Regions from separate parts of the Micromonospora sp. NPDC049801 genome, predicted to be linked through region 3. Evidence: riboswitches for the same ligand, from Rfam matches in the RefSeq annotation. Region 3 holds a riboswitch; each other region holds the start of a gene.
The links. A riboswitch is a leader RNA that binds a small molecule or an ion and turns the genes downstream of it on or off. The one in region 3 is predicted to bind cyclic di-AMP.
Positions count from the first base shown of each region.

Region 1: it holds a riboswitch for cyclic di-AMP, as region 3 does, so the genes downstream of both, AB0I89_RS21605 (NlpC/P60 family protein) here and AB0I89_RS07215 (transglycosylase family protein) in region 3, are expected to answer to the same signal.
Region 2: it holds a riboswitch for cyclic di-AMP, as region 3 does, so the genes downstream of both, AB0I89_RS04635 (C39 family peptidase) here and AB0I89_RS07215 (transglycosylase family protein) in region 3, are expected to answer to the same signal.
Region 4: it holds a riboswitch for cyclic di-AMP, as region 3 does, so the genes downstream of both, AB0I89_RS27060 (hypothetical protein) here and AB0I89_RS07215 (transglycosylase family protein) in region 3, are expected to answer to the same signal.

Region 1 is NZ_JBFAMS010000012.1:84,545-88,736, reverse strand. Features, by position in the region: gene dcd (dCTP deaminase) at 1-562, shown strand, start outside; gene AB0I89_RS21605 (NlpC/P60 family protein) at 634-1,674, opposite strand; cyclic di-AMP (ydaO/yuaA leader) riboswitch at 1,687-1,822, opposite strand; gene AB0I89_RS21600 (peptidoglycan recognition family protein) at 2,058-4,013, shown strand; gene AB0I89_RS21595 (NlpC/P60 family protein) at 4,072-4,192, opposite strand, start outside.
Region 2 is NZ_JBFAMS010000002.1:262,778-266,969, forward strand. Features, by position in the region: gene AB0I89_RS04625 (CDP-glycerol glycerophosphotransferase family protein) at 1-723, shown strand, start outside; gene AB0I89_RS04630 (alpha/beta hydrolase) at 728-1,474, opposite strand; gene AB0I89_RS04635 (C39 family peptidase) at 1,608-2,456, opposite strand; cyclic di-AMP (ydaO/yuaA leader) riboswitch at 2,690-2,830, opposite strand; gene AB0I89_RS04640 (hypothetical protein) at 3,116-3,886, opposite strand; gene AB0I89_RS04645 (hypothetical protein) at 4,064-4,192, opposite strand, start outside.
Region 3 is NZ_JBFAMS010000003.1:314,723-318,914, forward strand. Features, by position in the region: gene AB0I89_RS07200 (BTAD domain-containing putative transcriptional regulator) at 1-316, opposite strand, end outside; gene AB0I89_RS07205 (peptidase inhibitor family I36 protein) at 502-903, shown strand; gene AB0I89_RS07210 (peptidoglycan-binding domain-containing protein) at 1,013-1,501, opposite strand; cyclic di-AMP (ydaO/yuaA leader) riboswitch at 1,770-1,940, shown strand; gene AB0I89_RS07215 (transglycosylase family protein) at 1,940-2,632, shown strand; gene AB0I89_RS07220 (hypothetical protein) at 2,708-3,064, opposite strand; gene dinB (DNA polymerase IV) at 3,168-4,192, opposite strand, start outside.
Region 4 is NZ_JBFAMS010000017.1:62,747-66,938, reverse strand. Features, by position in the region: gene AB0I89_RS27070 (AAA family ATPase) at 1-1,094, shown strand, start outside; gene AB0I89_RS27065 (cation diffusion facilitator family transporter) at 1,202-2,119, shown strand; cyclic di-AMP (ydaO/yuaA leader) riboswitch at 2,232-2,363, shown strand; gene AB0I89_RS27060 (hypothetical protein) at 2,417-3,445, shown strand; gene AB0I89_RS27055 (hypothetical protein) at 3,539-4,066, shown strand; gene AB0I89_RS27050 (SRPBCC family protein) at 4,086-4,192, opposite strand, start outside.

The DNA.
Region 1 (4,192 bases), on a different contig from region 3:
TGACCTGGTCTCCGAGATCAAGGCCGGCACGCTGGGCCTGGAGCCGTTCGAGCCCACCCTGGTCCAACCCTCCAGCATCGACGTACGACTCGACCGGCTGTTCCGGGTCTTCAACAACCATCTCTACACCCACATCGACCCGGCCATGCAGCAGGACGACCTGACCTCGGTGGTCGAGGTGCCCGACGGCGAGCCGTTCGTGCTGCACCCGGGAGAGTTCGTGCTCGCCTCGACGCTGGAGGTGATCTCGCTCGGCGACCAGCTCGCCGGCCGACTGGAGGGGAAGAGCTCGCTGGGCCGCCTCGGCCTGCTCACCCACTCAACCGCCGGGTTCATCGACCCGGGCTTCTCCGGGCACGTCACGCTGGAGCTGTCCAACGTGGCGAACCTGCCGATCACCCTCTGGCCGGGCATGAAGATTGGTCAGCTCTGCATCTTCCGACTCTCGTCGCCCGCCGAACACCCGTACGGCTCGGTGGTCTACGGCTCGCGTTACCAGGGTCAGCGAGGCCCGACGCCCAGTCGCTCCTGGCAGAACTGGCGTGCCTGGCCGACGCGCTGATCCGCCCTTGCGATGTAAGGAAGGGCCCCCTTCTATACCTGAGGCGTTAGAAGGGGGCCCTTCCTTACACCTCAGCCGGGGCGACCGTAGCTGTGGATGGGCCCGTCGTCGACCTTCTTCATCTTGACGGGCACACCGGCCTGGGAGGCGTGCACCACCCAGCCGTCGCCGACGTACATCCCGACGTGGTGGATGTCGCTGTAGTAGAAGACCAGGTCACCGGGGCGCAGGTCGCCCTTGCTGACGTTCTTGGTCACCCGGCTCTGCGCGGCGGCGTTGTGCGGCAGCGACACACCGGCCTTCGCCCAGGCGGCCAGCATCAGCCCGGAGCAGTCGTACGAGTTCGGACCCTCGGCGCCCCACACGTACGGCTTGCCGATCTGGGCGCAGGCGAACTTGACCGCGATGCCGGCACCGCCACCCGGGTAGCTGGCCGGGCAGGGCGCGGGACGCAGCGAACCGCCGCCGCCGTTGCCGTACACCTTGAGGCGCAGCTTCTGTAGCCGGTCGATCTCCTCGTTGATCTGCTTCTTCTTCGCCGCCAACTGGGCCTCGGTGCGGGTCAGCTGGACCACCATCTCGTCCAGCGGCGCCTTCTGCCGGGCCAGCTCGTTGCGCAGGTCGGCGACCTGGCGGACGTCCTCCTGCTGGTTGTGGGCGAAGCGGTCGAGCATTTCGAGCTGACCGACCATCTCACTGGGCGACCGGCTGCCGAGCATCGTGTTGACGGTCGACAGGTTTTCACCCATGTACGCGCGGACGGCCAGCGCGCTGACCTTGTCCATCGCGGCGTCGACCTGGCGCTCCAGCGGCGCGATGCGGGCGGCGAGCGTGTCGGCCTGCTTGCGCTTGAAGGCCAGGTCGGCTCGGGTGGCGTTGTGCCGCTCGATGATCGGTTCGAGCTTGTTCCAGTCGTCGTCGATCTGCCGTTCGATCTCGGCGACGGACGGGTCGGCGTGGGCCACCGTGGCGCTACCGGTCAGGACGACGGCGACGCCGACCAGGGCGGCGAGGGCGGTGGTGAAGCGGGACCAGCGTGGACGCGGCACGGTCGACGTCGGGTCGGCCGGGGCCGACCGTCCGGACGACGGCCGCGGGGCTTGGAGGGCCACCGGGTTCCGTACTCCTTCTTCCTGACCGCCTACCGGGTTAGCTGACGGGTTCGGGCGGGAAGTGGGCGCCCTACCGCAGGAACTGCGGATTCACCCCGAGGAACCTGGGTCCCCGGCTCGCTCGCGAGCGACTCGGCGGTGTCGGTCCGTTACCGCCCGGGGTGGGCAGACCTGCTACCGGGCCGACGAATGACCAGAGTAGAGACGGCCGTTACCGATCCGCAACCCGTGCGGCCGTGACACTCCGTACCGATTGCGGCGGGCCATCGAGCGGACGTGAAGATTTCCTTCCGTACGTTTCGAAACATGGAAAGGTATTGACGTGGGCTCCCGAGCAGGACGAAGGTGACGGCACCGACACCAGTTCACATGTAGGGGGTTCGATGAAACGTCCGACCCTGCTCGCCGTCGCGCTCGTCACCGCCACGGCGGCCGTGCCGCTGTCCGCCGGCCCGGCCACCGCGGCCCCCGCCGCCGACCGCCAGCAGCAGTACGCCGCCGCGGCGACCGAGTACGGCGTACCCATCGACGTACTACTCGGCGTCTCCTACCTGGAGTCCCGCTGGGACAGCAATGCCGGCACGCCGAGCACCAGCGGCGGCTACGGCCCGATGCACCTGACCGACGCCCGGCACGTGACCGCCCTGCCCCGGGGCGGTCACCACGACGCCCCGGGAGAGGATCCGCGCGGCGACGAGTCCCGTCGTCCTCTCGCACCGGCGCCCGCCACCGGCAACGCGCCGCCCAGCGCCGCGCTGCAGACCGTGGACGCCGCCGCCGCGCTCACCGGCGCCACCGCCGAGGCGCTGCGCACCGACCCGACGACGAACCTCCGGGGTGGGGCGGCGCTGCTGGCCGCGTACCAACGGGAGGTCGGCGCCCCGGTCGGAGTCGGCACCGACCCGGGCACCTGGTACGGCGCGGTGGCCCGCTATGCCGGCGCGGACAGCGCCGATGCCGCGGCGGCCTTCGCCGACGAGGTCTTCACCACGATCGGCGCGGGCGAGACGCGGGTGACCGACGACGGCCAGCGGGTCACGCTGCCGGCCCGGGCGGTACGACCCGAGCGGTCCTGGCTGGACCGACTGGGGCTGCGGCGACTCGCCCGCCCGGACGGGTTGGAGTGCCCGAGCACCGTGTCCTGTGAGTGGATCCCGGCACCCTACGCGGCGTTCGGCGACGGCGACTACGGCAACCACGACCTGTCCGACCGGCCCGCCCGGCAGAAGATCGAGTACATCGTCATCCACGACACCGAGGCGAGTTGGGCGACCACCCTGCAACTCGTCCAGGACCCAACCTACGTGAGCTGGCACTACTCGCTGCGCTCGGTGGACGGGCACATCGCCCAGCACGTCCGCACCAAGGACGTCGCCTGGCACGCCGGCAACTGGTACGTCAACGCCAAGTCGATCGGGCTGGAACACGAGGGCTTCGCCGCGCAGGGCACCTGGTACACGGAGGCGATGTACCGCACGTCGGCGAAGCTCGTGCGGCACCTCGCGCTGCGGCTGGGCATCCCGCTGGACCGCCAGCACATCATCGGCCACGACAACGTGCCCGGCACCACGGCGGCGACGGTCCGCGGGATGCACTGGGACCCGGGGCCGTACTGGGACTGGACGCACTACTTCGACCTGCTGCACGCCCCTCGGCTGGACACCGGCACCCCGGCCACCGGGCTGGTCCGGATCGACCCCGACTACGCGACAAACCAGCCGGCGTTCACCGGATGCGTCACCCCGGGGGCACCGTGCGCGCCCCGCGGTTCCTCGTCGGTGGTGCTACGCACCGCGCCGGCTCCGGACGCGCCACTGGTCAACGACATCGCGCTGCGCCCCGACGGCACCCCGAACACGATGGACGTGTCGGACCACGGTGCCCGCGCGTCCGCCGGCCAGACGTACGCGCTGGCCGGTCGACAGGGCGACTGGACGGCCATCTGGTACCTCGGGCAGCGGGCGTGGTTCCACAACCCCGCGTCCGCGCCGACGGCCACCTGGACGGTCGGCATGGTGGTCACCCCGAAGCCCGGCCGGGCCACGATCCCCGTCTACGGGCGGGCGTACCCGGAGCAGGCGGCCTACCCGGCCGGCGTGCCGTACCAGGCGATCTCACCGTTGCAGTACACCCTCGCCGCCGGCCAGCGGTACGCCGTCGGCGCGGTGCTGCCCGGCGAGTACTACCGGGCCAGCACGTTCGACGGCTCCTCGCCCGGCGACTGGACGGTGATCCGGGGCCAGAACCGGTACGCGCAGATCCAGTTCGGCCACCGCGTCATGTACGTCGACCTCGCCGACGTGCAGTTGCTGCCGTCCCCGGTGGGCGCACCCCGCTGAGGAACCACGACGGCCCCCGGTCGAGGTGACCGGGGGCCGTCGTCGTGCGTGCTGGGGATCAGCCAGGTCGGCGGAACCCGGCGACCGGCATGGTGTTGATGCTGGACACCTGCACCGGTTTACCGGCGCGTGGCGCGTGCACCATCTGGTTGTTGCCCAGATACAGCCCGACATGACTC
Region 2 (4,192 bases), on a different contig from region 3:
GACCGGTACGCCCGCGCCGGGGTACAGATCCCGGCGGAGAAGTTCGTCGTGGTGGGCCGCCCCCAGGTCGAGTCGATCGAGGTGCGCCAGGAGCCGGCGCGGGGCCTCGCGCACCCGACGGTGCTCTACACCCCGACCTGGACCGGGCACCACGCCGACGCCGACTACTGCTCGCTGCCGGTGGCCGAGGAGCTGCTGCGGCGGCTGCTGGGGCGTGGCGCGACGGTGATCCTGCGGGCGCATCCGTACACGGCGCAGAACCCGGCGTCGGCACGCCAGTTGGGCCGGCTCACCGAACTGCTGGCCGTCGACCGCGCCCGCACCGGCCGGCAGCACGTGTTCGGCGCGGCCGCCCGGGAGCTGAGCCTGACCGAGTGCGTCAACCGCTCGGACGCGCTGGTCTCCGACGTCTCCGGGGTGATCTCCGACTACCTCTACTCCGGCAAGCCGTATGCCGTCACCGACATGGGTGACGAGGGCGACCGGTTCACCGAGCGCTTTCCACTGGCCGGCTCGGGCTACGTGCTGCGGCGCGACATGTCCAACGTGGACGCCGTGCTCACGGCCCTGCTGGACACCGACCCGCTGGCCGATGCCCGCTGGGTCACCCGCCGCCGCTACCTGGGCGACTTCCCGGCCGAGTCGTACGCCGAGGGTTTCCTGACCGCCGCCCGCCGCGAGCTGACCTCGGCCCGGGAACTACCCGCGCCCGCAGCCGCCTGACCGGTCAGCGGTACGGCTCCAGCAACGCCAGCACGGCCGCCGGATCCTCCAGGTGCGCGTTGTGCCCGAGACCGGACAGCGTGGCGACCGGTACGCCGTACTCCTTGAGCTGCGCGTCCGTGACCATCGGGTCGTGCTCCCCGCGGGCCAGCACCACCGGCACGTCGGTCGCCGCGAGCAGCGCCGCCAGGTCGGGCGCGCCGACGGCGAACGCGGCGTTGTCCATCGCGAGCCGCCACCGGCCGTCGACCTGACGCAGACCGGCGTCGACCATCGGGTGGTCCGGGAGGACCAGACCGGTGAGGCCGGCGACCCGCAGGTACCGGCGGGCGGCCTCGGTACGGCTGGTGAACCAGCCCACCGGGCGGGCGGCGAGGTCCGCGGCACGGGCCAGCTCGGCCGGCGCCCAGACGGCCTTGATGCCCAAGCCCACCACCGCGTCCACCGGCAGACCGGCGGCGCGGGCCGCCAGCGCCAGGCCGACCACGCCACCGAGCGAGTGCCCGAGCACCACGATGCGGTCGTCGGAGGCCAGGCCCTGCGCGACCCGCTGGGCGAAACCCTCGAAGGAGTACGACGACAGCGGCGCCGACCAACCGTGACCGGCGAGATCGGGCGCCAGCCACCGGCCGGGCCAGTGCTGCTCCAGAAGTGGCGCCCAGGGCAGCCACACGTCACTCGTCGCCCCCATGCCGTGCAGCAGCAACAGGATCGGCTCCCGGCCAGCTTGACCACCCGATTCATCCACCACGGCCGCAGTCTCCCACGGTTCGCGGCCCGGTACGAGAGCCGTTCACCGGCGTCGCGCCCGACACGGGGACGCCGCGGGCGCCGGCCCCTCGTGGGAGACGGCGCCCGCGGCGTCGTGGGGTGTCGCGCGTTGGTCAGGCGGAGTAACCCCGGGTGGCGATCCAGTTCGCCAGGTCGATCGTGGTGATCCAGTAGGCCGGGTCGGCGGCGTTCGCCGAGTCGGCGATCCGCACCGTACGGCCGTTGTCCTTGTAGCCGACGACGGCGATGTAGTGCCCACCGCCGTAGGAGTGATAGCCGCCCTCGGTGTCGATGGCGTCGCCGACGACGTTCGCCACCACGCCCCGGCCATCGGTGATGGCCTTGACGACGTCGGCCTGAAGACGGTCCATCTGGGCCGGGCTGGGCGTGCCCGCGAACATGCGGGTGCGGTACGGGGAGCCCTTCACCTCGGCGTTGAGCACCCGGGTGGTGTCCTCGGCCGAGTTGGTGCCCATCTCGGTGGTGCCCAGTTCGGCGCCGAGCTCCTCCTGGGTGCGGTCGATCCCGCTGGCGCTGAGCGCGTTGCGGGTGGCCGCCGGGCCGCAGTTGTAGTAGGTGTTCTGCGCCTCGTAGTCGTAGTCGAGCACCTTCGTCGCGGGCGGCTTCGGCGGCGTCGGCTTCCGGGTGACGTCCGGGTTGCTCGTGGCCTTCGCGGCGGGGGACGCGGCGGTGGTGGCCGGGGCGGCGGTGCTCGGTGCGACGCTCGCCGACGGGGCCGCGGACCGGAGTTCGCCACGGGAGGCGACGGTGTCACTGCGCATCTCGGCGACCGTGGTCGGGGTACGCGAGCCGGCCGGGGCGTCGTCGGCGCCGGCGACCAGGGCGCCGGCGGTGGTGGCGATCGCGAGGGCCGCGGCGGAGGCGGCGACGATTTGGTACGGGCGCTCGGTCGCGAGGCGACGGAGCTGGCGCTTCAGGGTGTGCTTCACGAGGTCCTCCACGGTTCACAGGGAGAGCGGCACACCGGGGCTCGACCGGCATCCGGGCAGGCGTCAGCGCGCGGGCGGTGGCCCGCGGATGATGAGCCGCTCAGGGGAACGCCCGGCGCGGCCGGGCGGGAAGTGCGGTGACCCGGGGGGTCAGCTCACCGTCACGAGGCGGATGAGCGGGGACACCGCGTCGCCGTGGAGGCGGCGGAACAACAAGGGGGTCGAGGGGTGCTGCACGAGGATGGAACTCCTTCCGTCACCGCCTACCGGGTTAGCTGACGGATTCGGGCGGGAAGATCGCCCTACCGCGGGCCGTGGCTCGCGGATTCACCCCGGACTTACTGTGGGTCCCCGGTTCGTTGATCACGATTGAGCGGGTCGGCGCGGCGTCGCCTCCTGCGATCGGTAACCGCACCGGACGGGACGACAGTACTGGCCGGTACGCACTCTGCCAAGCCGCGCCCACCTGCGTAAACATCGATTGGCCCAGCAATTTCTGCGCGTTCTGCCGCTGACGTGACTCGATGGGACAACGGGTTCCGCCGGCACCTGTGGGCGACAACCGGACAGGTGGCCGACAACGCGGCCACAATCGCGGGCGCAATGGCCGCCGATGATGCCCGCCGCCCGATTTCCGCTGCCGGTGACCCGCCTCACATAACGGATCGGGCTCAACCGGCCCGGGCCGGACGCCAGCGTGCCACGAGGGCCGTACGCGACGGCCGCGTCGCGGTGCGCCGGGAGAACGCCGGGCTCGGCCGCGACCGGACCGCCGCCACGTACGCCTCCTCGGCGAGGACGCGCGCCGACTCGGCGGCCACCTCGGCGTCCCGCCAGGACGACCGCTCCCGCTCGGCGGCCGTCCGGTGCTCGGCCAGCCTCGCGTCACGGATCGCCCGGATGAGCAGCGTCTCCTGCTCGACCGGGTGCCGGCGGGGGTCCCAGCCGCGCCGGTGCCCGAACACGTCGCCGAGCTGAGCCATGGTCAACTCCCCCCGCCAGTGCGCCGCCATGGCGGCACGGTGCAGATAGCGCTCCCTCGCCGCGTACTCGGCGGGGGTGTGCGGGGTACGCGGTGTCGGCAACGCCCCGGCACCGGCGACCCGACGGGCGGCCGTGTCCGCCTCGTCGTACGCGGTCCAGGCCCGCTGCGCCTCGTCCTGAGCGACCAGCCAGTCAGCGCGCCGCCGTCGGGCGGTCCGCGCGGCCCGGGCGGCGGCCACGGCCACCTCCTCGGCGTACCGGCGCAGGTCGGCCATCTCGGCGACGGCCATCTCGCGGGCGGTGGGTGTCGGCGGCGTGGGGTCGGCCGCGGGCGAGTCCCGCTCCGGTCGGGCCACCAGGACGGCGAGGACCGTCAGCGCCAGCAGGAACAGGGCCGACCAGATGGCGGCGGCCTGGGGCACCTCGGTCAGGAACTGGTAGAAGACGACGGTTTCCATGATCGACACCTCGGCATGAGCACGTAAGCGATGGGATGCCGCACGGGCGGGTGCGGGCGGTGTGTCGTCAGGTGTGGTGACTGGCGTTCGGTCTGGCGGCGTCGCCGGTGATGGAGATCTCGGCGCGCCACACTCCGGCGCTCGCGGGACGGCGTGCCGCCCCGGTGACTGACCCCGCTAGGCCGGCGGGGCGCGGGGGGCCCGGCTGGCCGAGCCGGCGGCGCGGAGGGGCCGCTGCGAGCCCGTGCGCGCCGAGGTCACGCCCGCCAATGGGCGGGGCAACGCGTCCGAACCACCGTGCCGGGC
Region 3 (4,192 bases):
GCGCGTCGAAGTGCGGGCCGTCCACTGTCTCCGGTGGCAGGTCCAGCAGGTAACCACCCGACCGTCGCGCCAACACGTCCGGCGCGCCCGCGTCGGCCAGCACCCGGCGGAGCCGGGCGAGGTAGACGTGCAGGTTGTGGCGAACCCGGGGCGGCGACGCGTCGCCCCAGACCCGGTCCACCAGAGCGTCCAGGTTCACCGGTCGGCCCACGTCGACCGCCAGTGCGGCCAGGACGGCGCGCTGGCGGGCCGCTCCGGCATCGACCGGACGGCCGTCCGCCCAGACCTCGACCGGCCCGAGGACCCGAATCTCCATGAACCGCCGCTCGCTGCACCGCCGGTCGCCCCACCGGCACCCCCGGGACAGCCGGATTGAGGTTCCGGCAGGAATTCGTCGACCTTCCGCGCAGATCATCGTTGCTACAAGGACATCGATCAACGTGATGTCGGCAACTCGACTCGCGGCCGGTTCCGGTCGTGACGACACCGGAGGTCACCATCGTGCGAAGTGCTCTGCGAAGGCTCACGTCCGCGCTGCTCGGTACGATCGCCGTGGGCGCCACGCTCGGCGTCGCCCCGAGTCCGGCCCAGGCCAACTACGCCTGCCCGTCGGGTCTGCTCTGCCTGTACGCCGGGGCCAACTTCAGCGGCGACATCTTCCTGCTCGACGGTCCGTACAACGGATGCAACGACGTCCCGCTGCCCTCGTACTTCCGCAACCGGGCCCAATCGATCATCAACAACCGGCCGTCCGGCACCGTCTCCACCTTCTGGGACAACGCCAACGCCACCGGCCTGCTCGGCTACCAGCACGCCTATGGCTACCGGGCGAACCTGGCGTACGACTCGGCCGCGATCGGGGGGAACTGGAATCAGCGGATCGAGGCGGTCCGGGTCTGCTGATCCATGAGCGTCGCCGCGCAGGGGGGGAGCCGGCGACGCCGCACCGGGGGAGGGGCCGCCACGGCGCCGGCCGGAGTCCGCGAGGGCTCCGGCCGGCGCTGTACGGCGGTCAGCCCGGGTAGTAGCAGACGTTGGGAATGACCGGGCCGCCGTTGACCCCGAAGATCGCGAAGCCCATGTACGCACGTGTCTGCGGGCCGTACTCGCCGTCCTCGGCGATGTTCGCGTACACGATGTCCTCATTGATCTTGTGCTGGGCGTACCGGACGGCGTCCCGGGTCTTCGGACCGTAGTTCCCGTCCAGGCTGAGCGACCGCGCGTAGCAGTTGTTCAGCGCCTCCTGGAGCACCAGCACCGCGGAGCCCGAGTGGCCGTAGGTGAGGTAGCAGCTTTTGTTTCCGGTCTGCCAGCCGACGGTGGGCACGTGCATGTCCGCGCCGCCCGGGTAGCCGCCGACCCGGTAGAAGGTCAGGCTGGTGCACGGGCTGGACGCCTGTGCGGCGGTCGGCGCGGACAGCGTCAGGCCAGCGCCGGCCAGTAGGGCTACGAGGACGGCTGCGGCGCGGCGACGGCCGTTGCGACTCTGCTGGAGCGGCATGATCTCCTCCTGGGGTGTCGTTTCCGGGACGGACCCGGTGTGCTCCAGAGCATCGCTACCGCCCGTCTACGGTTTCCTGTCCGAACGTCAATTCACCGGGACGGCAGGCCCTGATCGGAAACGGTCCATGATGGCCGCTGCACAGGTGGACGTCCTCCGCAACCGCTGGCCGCAGCGCCCCGCGTGAGCCGGTGAACAACTTCACAAGCGGTGGGCGACCGTCACCCACCGTGCCTACCGTCGGTCGGGTCCACCACCGTGGACGCCGCGACCGGCAACGCCAAATCCTGCCCCCGGTCGTCGGAAACAGAACCCGGGCAGGAGCGGGGGACCCAACGTTCCTCGGTGCATGTCACCTCGGGGTGAAGCCGCCAGCGCGCGGCCGGGCTCCTCGGCCCGAACCCGACAGCTCACCTCGCCGGCGTGGAGGAATGATCCATGACGTCTGCGTACACCCCCCGTCATCGACGGGTCACCACCCGCCGCGTCGCCGTCGGTACCCTGGCGGTCGGCGCGGTCACCGGCGCCGTCGCCCTCTTCGGCCCGGCGGCCCCGGCCCAGGCCGGTGTCAACTGGGACGCGATCGCCCAGTGCGAGTCCGGCGGCAACTGGAAGATCAATACCGGGAACGGCTACTACGGCGGGCTGCAGTTCTCCCAGGGCACCTGGGCCGGCTACGGCGGCACGAAGTACGCCGCCCGCGCCGATCTGGCCAGCCGTGGCGAGCAGATCGCGATCGCCGAGAAGGTGCTCGACGGGCAGGGCATCGGCGCGTGGCCGACCTGCGGCCGCAAGGGCGGCTCGTCGGGCGGTACCTCGACGAAGTCCACCGCGAAGTCCCCGACGAAGTCCACCGCGAAGTCCCCGACGAAGTCGACCTCCAAGTCGTCGACGTCCACCTCCGGCAAGGAGCGGCCGGCACGCGGCGACCAGCCGGCTACCCGTGGTCACGAGCGGACCGCCCCGGCGGCCGGCGGCGACACGTACGTGGTCGCGCCGGGGGACACCCTGTCGGAGATCGCCGAGCGGCACCCCCGCAGCGGCGGCTGGCAGGCCCTGTACGAGCGCAACCGTCAGCTGATCGGCGCGGACCCGGGCCTGATCTTCCCGGGGCAGCGGCTCGCTCTCTGACGTACGTACCGACGAACGCTCGGCCGGGTCACCGGCCGAGCGTTCGTTCGTCTGGCGCTGTCCTCGCGGGACGGGTCACGCCGCCGAGGCGGCCGACCTCGCCTCGCGGCGGGCCATCACGTCGCCGTTCCAGCCCCAGCGCTGCGCCGGCGCGGCGGCCTCGGCCGTCCAGCCGGTGCCGCCCCCGCCACCGTCGATGGCCGTCTCGACCGAGTCGGGGGTGCTGCGGGCCAGTCGCAACGACTGCTCGGCGGTCGTACGCGCCGCACACGGCCAGGACTGGCCGGCGCACTGGAGGTTGCGGCAGCGACCCTCGTCGTCGGCCTCGTGGGCCTCGAGCACGTCGACCGCGAGCTGCCAGAGCAGCGGGTCGGTCACGTCGCCCGGACGTTCGGCACGACGGCTCGGTCGGTTGCTGGTCTCGTCGGACATGGGCCCCCCTCGTCAGGCTTTCCCCTCAAGACTTCACCTGTGTGCGGCCGGCTAAACCGCCGACCTGCTGTGATGTGTCTCCGGTCGCAGCAACCGGGGCGCTCTAGTCCGGCAATAGCGGCATCTCGACACCGGGAGCGCGGCCGAGCAGCGCCGCCCGGGTGAGCGCCGTCGAGCCGAAGCGGTCGCGGACCGCGTCCACGGCGGCGTCCAGGTCGGCCCCGGTGTTGGCTTGGAACGGCAGCTCCGGCTGCACCGGGTTGTCGTCCAGGTTGCCGACCGAGACGCCGAGCAGGGTGACCCCGCGCCGGTCGATCTCCGGTAGGGCGGCCCGCAGCAGTGTCCGGGCGGCGGCGAGCAGTGCGGTGGTGTCGGCGGTCGCCTTGGGCACGGTGTGCGAGCGGGTGGCGCGGGTGTAGTCGCCGAAGCGGAGTCGCAACACCATGGTGCGTCCGGACCGTCCGGCCGCCCGCATCCGTCGGGTGACCCGGTCGACCAGACCGGCGAGGATGGCGTCCAGTTCCTCCGGCGCAGGTGGGGTACGCCCCAACGCGTGCTGCGCGCCCATCGAGCCCCGCCGGCGGCCCACCTGCACCGCCCGGGGGTCGCGGTTGTGGGCGAGAGCGTGCAGGTGCCGGCCGGCGCCGGCCCCGAGCAGGGACACCAGCGCGGCCTCGCCGAGCCGGGCCACGTCCGCGACGGTACGGATCCGGCGTTCCCGCAGCTTCGCGGCGGTGACCGGACCGACGCCCCAGAGCCGTTCCACCGGCAGTGGATGCAGGAACGCCGTCTCGGCGTCGGGGGCGACAACCAGCAGCCCGTCCGGCTTCGCCACCGCGCTGGCCACCTTCGCCAGGAACTTCGTCCGGGCCACACCCACCGTGATCGGCAGGCCGACCCGGTCGCGGACCTCCCGGCGCAGCCGCTGGGCGATGTCGGCCGGCGTGCCGACCAGCCGGCGCAGCCCGCCCACGTCGAGGAACGCCTCGTCGATGGAGAGCCCTTCGACCAGCGGCGTGGTCTGGCGGAAGATCTCGAACACCGCCCGGCTGGCCTGCGTGTACGCCGACATCCGGGGCGGCACCACGATCGCGTCCGGGCAGAGCCGTCGTGCCTGCTGACCCCCCA
Region 4 (4,192 bases), on a different contig from region 3:
GCCGCGCCGGCTTCGACGGTGTCTTCGCCGCGCTGTGGGCGCAGGCCCGGCGCGTGAACATCGGCCGGCTGCCCGAGCAGCGGGCCTTCGAGGACGAGATCGCGGAGCGGCCGGAGTTCCGGGAGTTCCTCAAGGCCTGGTGGCCGCGCCTGCACCCCCGGCACGTGCTGGGCTGGCTGGCTCGACCGGATCGGCTGCGCCGGTACGCCGGCGGGATCCTCTCCGGCGCGGAGATCCGGCTGCTCGGCACGGCGTACCAGAGTCTGGACAGTGCGGGCCTGACCATCGCGGACGTGGCGCTGCTCGACGAGCTGGACGCGCTGCTCGGCAAGCCGGTGAAACCGGCGCGGGCCCGGCGCGACCCGTTCCAGCTCGCGGGCGGCGTTCGTGAGCTGAGCACCGCGGCCGACCGGCAGCGGGCCGCCCGCGCGGCGGCCCGGGAGCGGCCGGAGGACTACCGGGAGTACGCGCACGTGGTCGTCGACGAGGCGCAGGACGTCTCGCCGATGCAGTGGCGGATGATCGGTCGGCGTGGGCGGTTGGCCTCGTGGACGGTGGTGGGCGACCCGGCGCAGACCGCCTGGACCGGTGACCCCGAGGAGCTGACCCGCTCCCGCGACCAGGCGCTGGGCCGGCGCAAACGGCACGAGTTCACGCTCACCACCAACTACCGCAACTCGGCGGAGATCTTCGCGGTGGCGGCGGCGGAGATCCGCCGGCTCTATCCGGACCTGCCCCTGCCGAGGGCCGTCCGCTCCACCGGCGTCGACCCGGTCGAGCTGGTGGTGCCGCCCGCCGGGCTCCAGGCCGCGGCCGTACAGGCGGCCACCGGCCTGCTGGGCGAGGTCGACGGCACGGTCGGGGTGATCACGCCGGTCACCCGCCGCGACGAGGTCGCCGGCTGGCTCGACGCGCTCGGCGCGACGCGCTTGCAGGTGGTGACCAGCCTGGAGGCCAAGGGCATGGAGTACGACGGGGTCGTGCTGGTCGCCCCCAGCGAGATCCGGGCCGATCCGGGCTCGGGTGTACGCACGCTCTACGTGGCGCTCTCCCGGGCAACCCAGCGGCTCACCACCGTCGACCCGACCGGCTGACCGTCGGGTTGGCGCGCCCAGGGGCCGGCCCTCGCCCTACACTTGCACACATAGCGATGTGAGCATACATTTGACCGGGTCCCGGGCGACGTCGGAGGGTGGGTCTCGTGGGAGCAGGACATGACCACCACCACGGGTCGGTCGCCAACGCCGCCCACCAGCATCGCGGACGGCTCTGGGCGGCCTTCGGACTGCTCGCTGCCCTGATGGTGGTCGAGGCGGTGACCGCCTTCCACACCGGCTCGCTGGCGCTGCTCTCCGACGCCGGGCACATGTTCACCGACGTACTCGGCATCGGGATGGCGCTCGCCGCGATCACCGCCACGCGGCGGGCCACCGGCGACCCGCAACGCACCTTCGGGCTCTACCGCCTCGAAGTTCTCGCCGCGCTGGCCAACGCCGTCCTGCTCTCCGGCGTGGCGGTCTACGTGGTGATCGAGGCGATCGGCCGGTTCGGCGACCCGCACCGGGTGCTCAGCGGTCCGATGCTCACGGTGGCCATCCTCGGCCTGCTCGCGAACGTGGTCGCCTTCGGGCTGCTGCGCGCCGGCGCCCGGGAGAGCATCAACCTCCAGGGCGCCTACCTGGAGGTGCTGGGCGACCTGCTCGGCTCGCTCGGCGTGATCGGCGCTGCGCTGCTCATCGCCGTCACCGACTGGTGGTGGGCCGATCCGCTGGTCGCGGTTGCGATCGGCGTGTTCATCCTGCCGCGCACCTGGCGGCTGGGGCGGGCCGCCGTACGCATCCTCGTGCAGGCCGCCCCGGAACACCTCCAGGTCACCGCCGTGCACGACCGTCTGGCCGCGGTGCCCGGCGTGGTCGAGGTGCACGACCTGCACGTCTGGACGCTCACCTCGGGCATGGAGGTGGCCTCCGCGCACCTGACCATGGCGCCCGGCGCGGAGGTCGGCGCGGTGCTCACCGCGGCGCGTACCGCCCTGCGGGACGACTTCCGCATCGAGCACGCCACGCTGCAGACCGAACCCGGTGCCGCCCCGGGCGCCTGCGGTTCCGTCGAGTGGTGACCGTCATCCTTCGCGATGGTGCCGGCACCTTCCGTCACATCGGCTGCACAGACCCCACCAGCACCGGTAGGCTCTGTCCCGGCCACCACCCGGCGGCGCCTCCCGGCGCCGGTGGCGGCCGTCGCCTAATCGCCCGGCAGGGCGAACCGGGGAACCATGTTCCTGGGGTGCATCCGCGTCAGCGGTAGGGATCTTCCGTCCCGAACCCGTCAGCTAACCCGGTCGGCGGCTGACGGAAGGACATGCGTAGTGGCACCAGCACGACCACCCGCCGCCCGGCTTGCGGCACTGATCGTCATGATGGTCACCCTCGGCGTCGCGCTTCCGGTCGGCGCCGCCACCGCCGCTCCCCCCGCCGGCCTGCGGGCCGCCGCCGCGCCCGACGGCGACGAGGAGGGCGGCACCCCGGCGCTACGGGCCCAGCTCGAGGCGGCCAGCAAGGGCTACCTGGACGCGAAGCGCGCGCTGGACACCTCCATCCAGCGGCAACAGCAGCTCGCGGTCAAGCTGAAGGACACCGAGGCCGAGATGACCGTACGCAACGGCAAGGTCGGCGAGATCGCCGGCGTCGCGTACCGCACCGGCCGACTCAGCACCGTCTCGGCCCTGCTCAACAGCAACACCCCCGAGGGCTTCATGGACCGGGCGGCCGCCCTCGACGTGGTGGCCGCCAACGAGGACCGGGTGCTGCGCGACCTGCACGCCACCCGGGACGAGGCGAACCGCACCCGCGTCGCCCTCGACGGCGAGATCCGGGAGCAGCGTAAGCAGGTCGAGGTGATGGCCAAGCGCAAGGAGCAGGCCGAGCGGGCCCTGACGGTCGCCAACGACAAGGCACGCGCCAGCGCCGCCGCCGACACCGACACCGGCTCCAACCGTGGCACCTCCACCGCCAACGCCCAGCCCGCACCGCGCAACTCCGACGGCTCCTGGCCATCCGAGTCGTGCAGCATCAACGACCCCACCCCGGCCAGCGGCTGCATCACCCCCCGCACCCTGCACGCGCTCAACCAGGCCAAGGCCGCCGGCTTCACCCGGTACGTCTCCTGTCACCGCAACGGCGGCTCGGGCGAGCACCCCAAGGGCCGGGCCTGCGACTTCGCCGCGCAGAAGGGTGGCTTCGGCGGCATCGCCACCGGCGGCGACAAGACGTACGGCAACAACCTGGCCGCGTACTTCATCCGCAACGCCGACCGGCTCGCGGTGCTCTACGTGATCTGGTTCAAGCAGATCTGGCTACCCAGCAGCGGCTGGAAGTCGTACAGCGGGGGGAACGGCGACCCCTCCAGCGACCACACCAACCACGTGCACCTGTCGGTGTACTGACCACCGACGCCGTCCGGGGTACGTCAGCGGGCGTACCCCGGACGTCGTCGCTGGTCGGACGACCACGCGGGGTCGGGCCGGGAGCATTCGGGTATGCCGCGAATCGCGCCCCGCACGCGCAAGGCCCTGCTCACCCTGCACCTGGTCACCTCCCTCGGCTGGCTCGGGGCCGACCTGGTGCTACTCACCCTCGGCATCGCGGCACAGCGCGGCGCCGACCCGGCCGTGGTCTACCCGGTCGCCGGGCTCGTCGGCACCGTGCTCTTCGCGCCGCTGAGCGTGCTCGTGTGGCTCGTCGGTGTCGCCAGCGCGCTGCTCACCCCCTGGGGCCTGCTGCGCTACCGCTGGGTGGTGATCAAGCTCGTGATCACCACAGTGATGGTCGGGCTGGTGCTGTTCCTGCTCACGCCGAACCTGCGGCACGCCGCCGCGCTGGGCGCCGCGCTACCGACGCGGGACCGCGCCGACCTGGTGATCGCGCCCGCGGTGTCGACCAGCCTCATGATCATCGCGACGGTCCTGTCGACGTACAAGCCCTGGGGACGCCGACCCGCCGGCGGCACGACGCGGGATCGCCCTGCGCGCCCCGTGACGCCACGTCACGCACCAATAAGGAAGTAGTGGGCGCGGGACCGAGGGCTCACGGCGCGGGGTCGTCGAGGGCCGCGCCGAGGCGCGCGGCCAGGGCGAGGTGGGCGGCGCGGGCCTGACCGAAGGCGTACCGGAACAGGGGTGTCGGCGCGCGCA